3 regions of the Methylocystis sp. genome follow, and region 2 is predicted to be linked to each of the others. Evidence: predicted binding sites of a transcription regulator. Region 2 holds the regulator's gene; each other region holds the start of a gene.
The links. The regulator PhoB, encoded in region 2, activates phosphate uptake and scavenging genes when phosphate is short. The targets are predictions, from matches to a motif close to TGTCATNNANCTGTCAT.

Region 1 (3,272 bases), on a different contig from region 2:
CGCGGCGATGAGGTCGATCGGCGCGGCGATCGCGCCCGAATGTTCGCGCACGACGCTTTCGACGCGCCAGCCGTCGAGAAACTCATCGCTCTCTTCGTTGAGATGCAGTGTGACGCGGGTGCCGACGGCGGGCGCGTCTTCAAGCGGCAGCGGCGCGATCTGATAGGAGCCCTTGCCCTCGGAACTCCATAGCCAGGCCTGATTCTCGCCGGCGCGCCGCGTCGCGACCTCCACCCGGTCGGCGACCATGAAGGCGGAATAAAATCCAACCCCGAACTGGCCGATGAAGCCCTCGTCCTTTTCCTTGCCGAGCTTGTCGAGAAAGGCGCGGGTTCCGGAATTGGCGATGGTGCCGAGCGCGCTGATCAGCTCCTCGCGCGACATGCCGACGCCATTGTCGGCGACGGTCAGGGTGCGCTTGTCCTTGTCGAGCGAGATCGTCACGAGCGGCGGGCCGGCCTCGGCGGCGAGCTTTTCGTCCGAAAGCGCCTCGTAGCGCAGCTTTTCGCAAGCATCGGCGGCGTTCGAGACAAGCTCGCGCAAAAAGACGTCGCGCTCCGAATAGACGGAATGCGTCATCAATTCGAGAAGCCGCGCGACATCAGCCTCGAAGCCGAAATCGGCGGCGGCTTGCGGCTGGGCGGCCGGGGCCGCGCTTTCGACGGAAGCGGCGTCGTCGGTCATGTTCTCTCCAATGAAAAGCAAAAGGGAATCAGCGTCGCGGTCGGCGCGTCGGCGCATCTTGAGTTCGTCATTGTCGGGAATTTTGCAAGGTCGGCAATTTTGCAAGGGCGCGCTTGAGCCCGCTCGACCGCCCCTGCCAAGGCCAAAAGTAGACGAGCCGGCGCGGGAGCGAGACTCCCGGCCGACTCGACCATCGCCACGACCTCTATATCTCGGAACCGCACGCTTTCGGGGGGCTGGGGGGCTGACGAAACCGAAAGCGCGAGGCCCCGAGCTGTCGAGGCAATGACCTTCATTTTGGGCGGCGCGTTTGTCTGGCAAGGGGCGCCATGTCGGCGAAAGTATGATTGTTGCAGGCTAAATCTTATCCAGTTGCACGGCCGCAAAGATTTTCGTCGCAAACTCGTCATTAAGTCTTGCCCGCCGCATGCGCGCTTGCCAACATGGCGGCAAGACATTGAGGAGAGCGTCACGCATGGCGGAGTCGGAGACGACGGAGCCCAGCCGAGCCCGACCCGCGCTCGTCGTCGTGAATGGCGCTTCGCCGGACGCGGCGCAGGGAGCGCGGGGAGACAAGCGCGGCGCTGCGGTTTCATTCAGCCGGCCGGAACTCAACGTCATCTTCAATCTCTACGGAGCGAAAGTCGCGCAGGGCGAATGGCGCGACTATGCGATCGACTTTACGTCGGCCAAGGCGGTGTTCTCGATTTTTCGACGCTCGAGCGAGGCGCCGCTCTATCGAATCGAAAAGAATCCGGCGCTGGCGCGTCGGCAGGGTGCCTATTCAGTCATCGCCGCGACGGGCCTGGTGCTCCGGCGCGGCCATGATCTCTCGCGGGTGGTGCGGGTTTTGGACCCCGCGCTGCGGCTCGTCGGCGCGGAATAGATCTAAAACCGATCGGCGCGATAGGGCGTCGGATCGATGAACGGCGTCTCGCCAGTTATCATTTCGGCGAGGAGCCGGCCGGAGACCGGCCCGAGCGTCAGCCCATGATGGGCGTGGCCGAAATCGAACCACAGGCCAGGATGACGCGGGGCGGGCCCGATGATCGGCAGCATGTCGGGCAAACAGGGCCGGGCGCCGCGCCAGGGCTCCGGGTCGAGCCGTTCGGCGAGCGGGAACAGCCGGCGCGCTGTGGGCTCGCAAATCTCGATCTGAACGGGCGTCGGCGGCGCGTCGCGGCGGGCGAATTCGGCGCCGCTCGTCAGCCTGACGCCGCGACGCATCGGCGCGAGGAGATAGCCGACGTCCGCGTCGAGGATGGTGTGATTGAGCTTCGCGCCGTCTTTTGCGGCGTAATGCATGTGATAGCCGCGTTTCCAGCCAAGCGGGATGCTATAGCCGAGCGGCCCGTAGATGGCGTCCGACCAGGGGCCGAGCGTCACGACCGCCGCGCCGGCGGCAAGCGGTCCTTCCGCCGTCGCCACGCGCCAGCGTCCATTCGCCTCCTGCGAAAGGCTGCGGGCGTCGCCGGCAATGAATTGGCCGCCGCGTGAAACGAAAAGGTCGGCGTAAGCCTTAGACAGAGCGGCGGGATCGACGATTCCAGCCGTGTCCCGATAATGGACGCCGCCGGCGATCGGCGCGAAATCCGGCTCCAGCGCCGCGACGCCAGCCGAATCGAGCGAGTCGATATGTAAGCCATAGGCGCGCAGCCGCTCCGCGTCGGCAAATCCCGCCGCAAGGCTTTCCTCGCTGCGAAACAGCTTGATCCAGCCGTTTCTGCGCAGGAGTTCCCCGGCGCCCGCCTGCTGGATCAACGCCTCATGCTCGCTGAGGCTGTTTTCGATCAGCGGGCGCCGCGCCTCGATATTTCGCTCCACGCGCTCAGGCGCGCTTTCGCGCCAATAGCGCAGGAGCCAAGGCCCTACCGCCGGGAGGGCCGAGAAATGGTAATGCGCCTCGGGGAGAAGGTTCAGCGCATATTTTATGAGCCGCGCCGGGTCTCGCGGGAAAAGATAGGGGATGAGCGAGGAGCGCTCGATCAGCCCGGCGTTGCCAAAGCTCGTCTCCTGCCCGACGGCGCCGGCGCGATCGATCAGCGCGACCTCCTGGCCGCGCGCCTGCAGATGCAGCGCGGCGCTGACGCCGACGATGCCGGCGCCAAGAACCACCACATCCGTCGACTTCATGTATCCTCCAGCTTAGCCGCAGGGGAATTGGGTGAGGAAAAATGTGCAAAACGGGCTTCCTCGTCCTTCGAGACGCGTGCTGCGCACGCTCCTCAGGATGAGGAAACCCTTCACCCGATCGCCCTTCGCTTGGTCGCCTCATATATGGACTTTGATGCAACACGCATGCTAGGCGCCTGTTTCATTCCGCAGAATTTCAGGGCGCCTGATGATCCCCCGCTATTCCAGACCCGAAATGACGGTCATTTGGGAGCCGCAAACGCGGTTTCGCATCTGGTTCGAGATCGAGGCCTATGCCTGCGACGCGCTCGCCGAAATCGGCGTCATCCCTAAGGAGAGCGCCAAGGCGATCTGGGACAAAGCGGATTTCGTCGCCTTCGACGTGGCGCGGATCGACGAGATCGAACGCGTCACCAAACATGACGTGATCGCCTTTCTGACCCATCTCGGCGAAT
Region 2 (3,272 bases):
CCTCTATCCCGGACAGCGGGCGGAGGGCGAGGTGCTCCTCGACGGCGAAAACATCCTCGACCCTGCGATCGACCTCAACGCCCTGCGGGCGCGCGTCGGCATGATTTTCCAGAAGCCGACGCCTTTCCCAATGTCGATCTATGAGAACATCGCCTTCGGCATTCGGCTCTATGAGAAACTGTCGCGCGCCGATCTCGACCAGCGCGTCGAAACGGCGCTGCGCGGCGCGGCGCTTTGGGACGAGGTCAAGGATAAGCTTCAGGCAAGCGGCCTTGGGCTTTCTGGCGGCCAGCAGCAGCGTCTCTGCATTGCCCGCAGCGTCGCCGTGCAGCCGGAAGTGATCCTGTTCGACGAGCCCTGTTCCGCGCTCGATCCGATCTCGACGGCGAAGGTCGAGGAGCTCATCGACGAGCTGACGAACCGCTACACGATCGCGATCGTTACGCACAACATGCAACAGGCGGTTCGCGTCTCCGATTACACCGCCTTCATGTATCTCGGCGAGCTCGTCGAGTTCGGCGAGACGGACGACGTGTTCAACAAGCCGAAAGAGAAGCGAACGCTCGACTATATCACCGGCCGTTTCGGCTAACAGCGACTCAAGGACGGCGCTCATGAGCGATCATATTGTCAAATCCTACGATCGGGATCTTGAGTCCCTCGGACGGCGCATCGCTGAAATGGGCGGCGTCGCCGAAAAAATGCTGGCGGAGGCGATGGACGCCCTGTCGAGCTTCGACGTCGACCTCGCCCATCGCGTTGTCTCCAGCGATCCGCGGCTCGACGCGCTTCAGCGCGAAATCGAGGAAAACGCCATTCTCACCATCGCGCGTCGTCAGCCGCTGGCGGTCGATCTGCGCGAATGCATCGCCGCGATCCGCATCTCCGGCGATATCGAACGCGTCGGCGATCTCGCGAAAAACATCGCCAAGCGAACGCTCAAGATCGTCTCGGAGGCCCGAGTCCCGCGCGCCATCGTCGGCCTGAAGTCGATGCATGAAGTCGCCGCGATGCAGCTTAAGGACGCGCTCGACGCCTACGCCTTGCGCGACACGGAGCGCGCGCACGCCGTGTGGCAGAATGATTCCGATCTCGACGCGCTCGAGGATTCCGTCTTCCGCGATCTTCTCACCTTCATGATGGAGGATCCGCGCAACATCTCCTTTTGCACCCATCTCCTGTTCTGTTCGAAGAATCTGGAGCGGATCGGCGATCACACGACCAATATTTCGGAAACAGTGATTTATCTCGTCACCGGAGAGTCGATGCCCACCGAACGACCGAAATCGCGCGTTCCCGATTTCGGCGTGAAGGATGAGGCGGCGCAATGAACGAAGTGACTTCCGTCGTACAGCGCAACGGCAAAAGCGATCGAGCGCCGCGCATCCTCGTCGTCGAGGACGAGACCTCGCTTGCGACGCTGCTTGTCTATAATCTCGAGGCTGAGGGCTACCAGGTCGAACATGTCGACAATGGCGACGAGGCGGAGCTGCGACTGGCCGAGTCGCCGCCCGATCTCGTCATTCTCGACTGGATGCTCCCGGGGGTGTCCGGTCTGGAAATCTGCCGGCGGCTGCGCGCCCGCGACAGCGCCAAGGACATGCCGGTGATCATGCTGACCGCCCGCGGCGAAGAGGGGGAGCGCGTGCGCGGGCTCTCGGTCGGCGCCGACGACTATGTCGTCAAGCCGTTTTCGACGCCGGAGCTGATGGCGCGGGTGCGCGCGCTGCTGCGCCGGGCGCGGCCCGAGCGCGTCGCCTCGCGGCTGACCCTCGGCGACATCGATCTCGATCGCGACACGCGTCGGGTGCGGCGGTCGGGGCGCGAAATTCACCTCGGACCGACCGAGTTCCGGCTGCTCGAATATTTCATGGAGAAGCCGGGCCGGGTATTCACGCGCGCGCAACTGCTCGACAGCGTCTGGGGCATGTCGGCGGAAATCGACGAGCGCACGGTGGACGTCCATGTCGGACGTCTGCGCAAGGCCATGATCCGCGGCCGCGAAAAGGATCCGATCCGCACGGTGCGCGGCGCCGGCTATTCCTTCGACGAAACCTTCGGCCACGAATGACCGCCGTCACGGCTTACGCGTAGCGCTGCGCCCTGAACTGATCGCGCGCGCGGCGGCGATCCTGGGCCGGCTGATAGGCGACGCGCGCATGATAAGCGCAGTATGGCCCGCCGCCGATGCTTGATTTGCCGCCGCAGAAGCGGAATTCCGCAGACGTCGGATCGCCCATCGGCCAACGGCACATGGATTCGCGCAGCTCCATGAGCGTGACGCGCTCCGACATCGGGATCACCACTTCTTCTTCAGGCGCATGCCGCGGCGCGGCCAGCGCATGTGGCGCGAAAGCAAGCGCGAGATTGCCGTGCGACGCGGTTCCGTTCATGCGCGGCTGCGTCTGACGGGGCGCCTTGGCGACCCGCGGCCGCTGCGCGCTGACCGTTTTGGCGCGCTCGGCGAGCCCGAGCCGGTGGATCTTGCCGATGACGGCGTTGCGCGTGATGCCCGGTCCGAGTTCAGCCGCCACTTGACTGGCGCTCAGCCCGTCGCTCCAGAGTTTGCGGAGCAGTTCGACGCGTTCGTCGGTCCATGACATTAGGCTTCTCCATTCTTTCGGGTCGAGCGCGGATCGGAGTCTGCCTCCGACCGTTGCGCAGGCCTGAAGCCCAGCCGCGATGTGACGCGCATCAACACTCGAGAGAACGCGCCCGAATTAACGATGCGGGCGCCGACTAGAAACTTTCTGTTTACTTTGAATCACGCGCGAGTCGCGCTGGCAAGCGCGCGCTCGCGTTCTCAACAGCCTTTCACAAAGACTGTTGCATGAGAGACTCACCCTTGCGCGACGGCGCGACGCGGCTTCGACGCTAGATCGCGCTGCGGTTGGACGGAATCGCCAAAGCGCAGATGACGCGACAGATTCCAAAAGCTTAGAGCACGCTTTGCGCGAAAAACCGGCATCCGCTTTTTCGCTGCGGGCTCTAATATTCCTGCGGCGTCTAGGATTTGACCGCGTAGGGCGGCGCGCTTAAAATCCCCATCGAACTGCCGCCCTCAACAGGGCGGCGCTTTGTTTTTTTGAGCTTCCCCCAGCCGATGCCGGCGACAGGAGGCGTGGAGCAGGGCTGTTGACCTCAGCGCTTTATCCGACCTATCCGCGGGCCGATCTCGCGTTCAAACAGGGAGAAGGCGCGTGGCTGACCGCGGAAAACGGCGACCGCTATCTCGACTTCAGCGCAGGCGTCGCCGTGTTGTCGCTCGGCCA
Region 3 (3,272 bases), on a different contig from region 2:
GCTCCGGGCACGGCGATTGTGAGGGCTGTCGCGCCGACGAACTGGCGGCCTAGGTCGAATTCATGGAAAGGACGCGGACATGCGCGGTGACGCGAAGGTCATCGAGTATCTTAATCGCGGGTTGCGCGCAGAATTGACGGCGGTTAATCAGTACTGGCTGCACTACCGCATCTTCCACAATTGGGGCTTTCTCGAACTCGCCAAGAAATGGCGCGAAGAGTCGATCGAGGAAATGCATCACGCGGATCATTTCGCCGAGCGCATTCTTTTCCTTGAAGGCTTTCCCAATATGCAGGTGCTCGATCCATTGCGCATCGGCCAGTCGGTCGAGGAAATCATCAAGGCGGATCTCGCCACCGAGCTCGACGCCCGCAACCTCTATCTCGAAGCCGCGGCCTATAGTCTCTCGATCAACGATCGCGTTTCCGAGCAGCTTTTCGAGGGCGTGGTCAAGAGCGAGGAGCGGCACATCGATTTCCTCGAAACGCAACTTGAGTTGATCAAGCAGCTCGGCGTGCAGCTCTATTCGCAAAAGCACGTCGGCGAGCTGCATTCCTGACGCGTCAGGCGGCGCTCGACGCGTTTTCATCGACCGCCGCAGGCGCGCGTTGACGCCCTGCGGCGGCGAAGCTCATTCCATCACCGCGGCCTTCAGAATGCAGACCATCGTCGCCAGCGCCGGCGTTTTGCCGAGATTGCGGATGACATGGGGCTTGTCGCAACGATAGCGCAGGGTCTCGCCCGCTTTCACGCTCGACTTCGCGCCCGCCACTTCGACCTCCAGTTCGCCCTCGCGGACCGACAGGCTCTCAACCGATCCGCGCTGATGCGCGTCCGATTCGAGCGCGCCGCCGGGGTCGGCGGCGAATTCATAGCACTGCAGCCATTCGACGGTTTTAATCCAGCCGATGATCGCCAGGCGGCATTTGCCGTCGTCGGAGACCAAGATGGGCGTGTCCGCCTTGCTCGTCTTCTCGAGGAAGGGTTCCTCTTCATTCGTTTGCAGCACCCGCTCGATCGAGACATCCAGCGCCTGGGCCAGGCGCCAGATCGTGGCGAGCGTTGGATTCGTTTCGTTGCGCTCGATCTGGCTGATGATCGATTTGGCGACGCCCGACTGCTGGGAGAGTTCGGACAGCGACAAATTATAGGCCTTGCGCAGGCGCTGCACGGTCGCGCCAAGCTGACCCGAAAGCGCCAGTGCGCCCGCCTCCAGCATTTTCTGCTTATCCTGGCCTTCGACGCCCATACTTCCTGCGCGTTAGCCGCGCCCGTCTGTTCAGAATCGAACCGGCAAGATATCCGTTTTTGTTCGAAATATCGAACGCGGCGAAGTCAGCCCCGCTGCGGAATTATCGCCAAAGCTTCCGTGTCATCTCGCTGTGATCCGAATCTGGTCAATCAGCCCATGCGGCGAAGCGAGAGGCGAACAGGCTCATGCTCGACAGAAACGCCAGGGTGAATGTCTCCCAAGCGGCGCGCTCAGACAGGGCGCATTTGTCGGATCCAGCAGGCGAACATGCGGTCAAGCGCTATCGGACATTGTTTTTGTCCGATCTGCATCTCGGCGCGAGAGGCGCGCAGGCCGAACTGCTGGTCGATTTCCTCAAATATAATGACGCCGACACATTCTATCTCGTCGGCGACATCGTTGACGGTTGGCGTCTGAAGAACGGCTGGTACTGGCCGCAGGCCCATAATGACGTTGTCCAGAAGCTGCTCCGCAAGGCGCGGAAAGGCGCACGCGTCATCTATGTGCCGGGCAATCACGACGAATTCGCGCGTGACTATACCGGACTCAATTTCGGCGGCGTCGAAGTCGTCGAAGACGCGCTGCATGAGACCGCCGACGGCAAGACCATGCTGGTCATTCACGGCGATCAGTTCGACATTGTCGTGCGCAACGCCCGCTGGCTCGCCTTCTTCGGCGACTGGGCCTATGATTTTGCGATTGTCGTCAACACTTGGTTCAACCGTGCGCGCCGCATGTTCGGCGTCGGCTATTGGTCGCTTTCCGCCTGGGCGAAGCTGAAGGTCAAGAACGCCGTCAATTTCATCGGCGATTTCGAGAACGCTTTGGCGTCCGAGGCCGCGCGGCGCAATGTCGACGGCGTCATCTGCGGCCATATCCATCACGCGACGATCAAGACCATCGGTGGCAAGCTCTATGTCAATACCGGAGACTTCGTCGAAAGCTGTACCGCGATCGCCGAACATCAGGATGGCGCATTCGAGATTTTGCGCTGGCATAACACCGCGGCTGAACGCGAGGCGGCGGAGGCCGCATTAAGCGCCAAGGCCTTGCAGAACGAGAGAGCAGTGGCGGCCTGATGAGAATATTGGTGGCGACGGACGCTTGGCGTCCGCAGGTGAATGGCGTCGTCCGATCGCTTGAAACCATGGCGCAATCAGCCCGCGCGCTGGGCGCCGAAATCGACTTTCTGACGCCGCGCGACTTCAATTCGCTGCCGATGCCGACCTATCCCGAAATCGGGCTGGCGCTTGCCTCGCCGCGCGCGGTTCGACGGCGGCTCGAGGACGGCTATGATCACGTCCATATCGCGACGGAAGGCCCGATCGGGCTGGTGACCCGCGCCGTGCTGCTGAAGGCGCGCCGCTGCTTCACGACGAGCTTTCATACGCGCTTTCCCGAATATATTCAGGCGCGCTTCGGATTGCCCGTGGGACTCTCCTATGCGGCGTTGCGCCGTTTCCACAACGCCGGCGCCGGCGTCATGGTGTCGACGCCCAGTCTCTCGCGCGAATTGTCGGAGCGCGGATTCCGGCGGATTTTGCGCTGGTCGCGCGGGGTGGACCATGCGCTGTTCACGCCCGACGCGGAGACGCCGCTCCCCTTTGAGCGGCCGATTTTCCTTTATGCGGGGCGGCTGGCCGTCGAGAAAAACATCGAGGCCTTCCTGTCGCTCGATCTACCGGGCACGAAGCTCGTCGCCGGCGACGGCCCGGCGCGCGCCGGGCTCGAAGCGCGATTTCCGCAGGCGCAATTTCTTGGCGTGAAAACAAGCGCCGAACTTGCGGCGCTCTATGCCTCATCTGACGTGTTCGTCTTTCCGAGCCGCACCGACACATTCGGCATGGTGATGCTCGAAGCCATGGCCTGCGGCCTGCCGGTCGCGGCCTATCCGGTCATGGGTCCGCTCGACGTTATCGGCGCAAGCGGCGCCGGCGCGCTCGACGAGGATTTGCGGACGGCGGCGCTTGCCGCGCTCGACATCAGCCGGGAGGCGGCGCGCGCCCATGCGCTGACCTAT

Region 1: a site for PhoB is predicted at 1,078-1,094, ahead of AB7I51_RS07370 (DUF2794 domain-containing protein). Genes of this name have one in related genera too.
Region 3: a site for PhoB is predicted at 1,371-1,387, ahead of AB7I51_RS08320 (UDP-2,3-diacylglucosamine diphosphatase). Genes of this name have one in related genera too.

Annotation. Positions count from the first base shown of each region.
Region 1 covers NZ_JBFWVN010000015.1:37,438-40,709, forward strand. The annotation lists gene htpG (molecular chaperone HtpG) at 1-684, opposite strand, end outside; gene AB7I51_RS07370 (DUF2794 domain-containing protein) at 1,160-1,570, shown strand; gene AB7I51_RS07375 (NAD(P)/FAD-dependent oxidoreductase) at 1,573-2,817, opposite strand; gene purB (adenylosuccinate lyase) at 3,026-3,272, shown strand, end outside.
Region 2 covers NZ_JBFWVN010000001.1:134,639-137,910, reverse strand. The annotation lists gene pstB (phosphate ABC transporter ATP-binding protein PstB) at 1-592, shown strand, start outside; gene phoU (phosphate signaling complex protein PhoU) at 615-1,331, shown strand; gene phoB (phosphate regulon transcriptional regulator PhoB) at 1,328-2,071, shown strand; gene AB7I51_RS00680 (GcrA family cell cycle regulator) at 2,085-2,603, opposite strand; gene AB7I51_RS00675 (aspartate aminotransferase family protein) at 3,136-3,272, shown strand, end outside.
Region 3 covers NZ_JBFWVN010000019.1:5,858-9,129, forward strand. The annotation lists gene AB7I51_RS08305 ((2Fe-2S)-binding protein) at 1-53, shown strand, start outside; gene bfr (bacterioferritin) at 80-559, shown strand; gene AB7I51_RS08315 (helix-turn-helix domain-containing protein) at 632-1,249, opposite strand; gene AB7I51_RS08320 (UDP-2,3-diacylglucosamine diphosphatase) at 1,438-2,331, shown strand; gene AB7I51_RS08325 (glycosyltransferase family 4 protein) at 2,331-3,272, shown strand, end outside.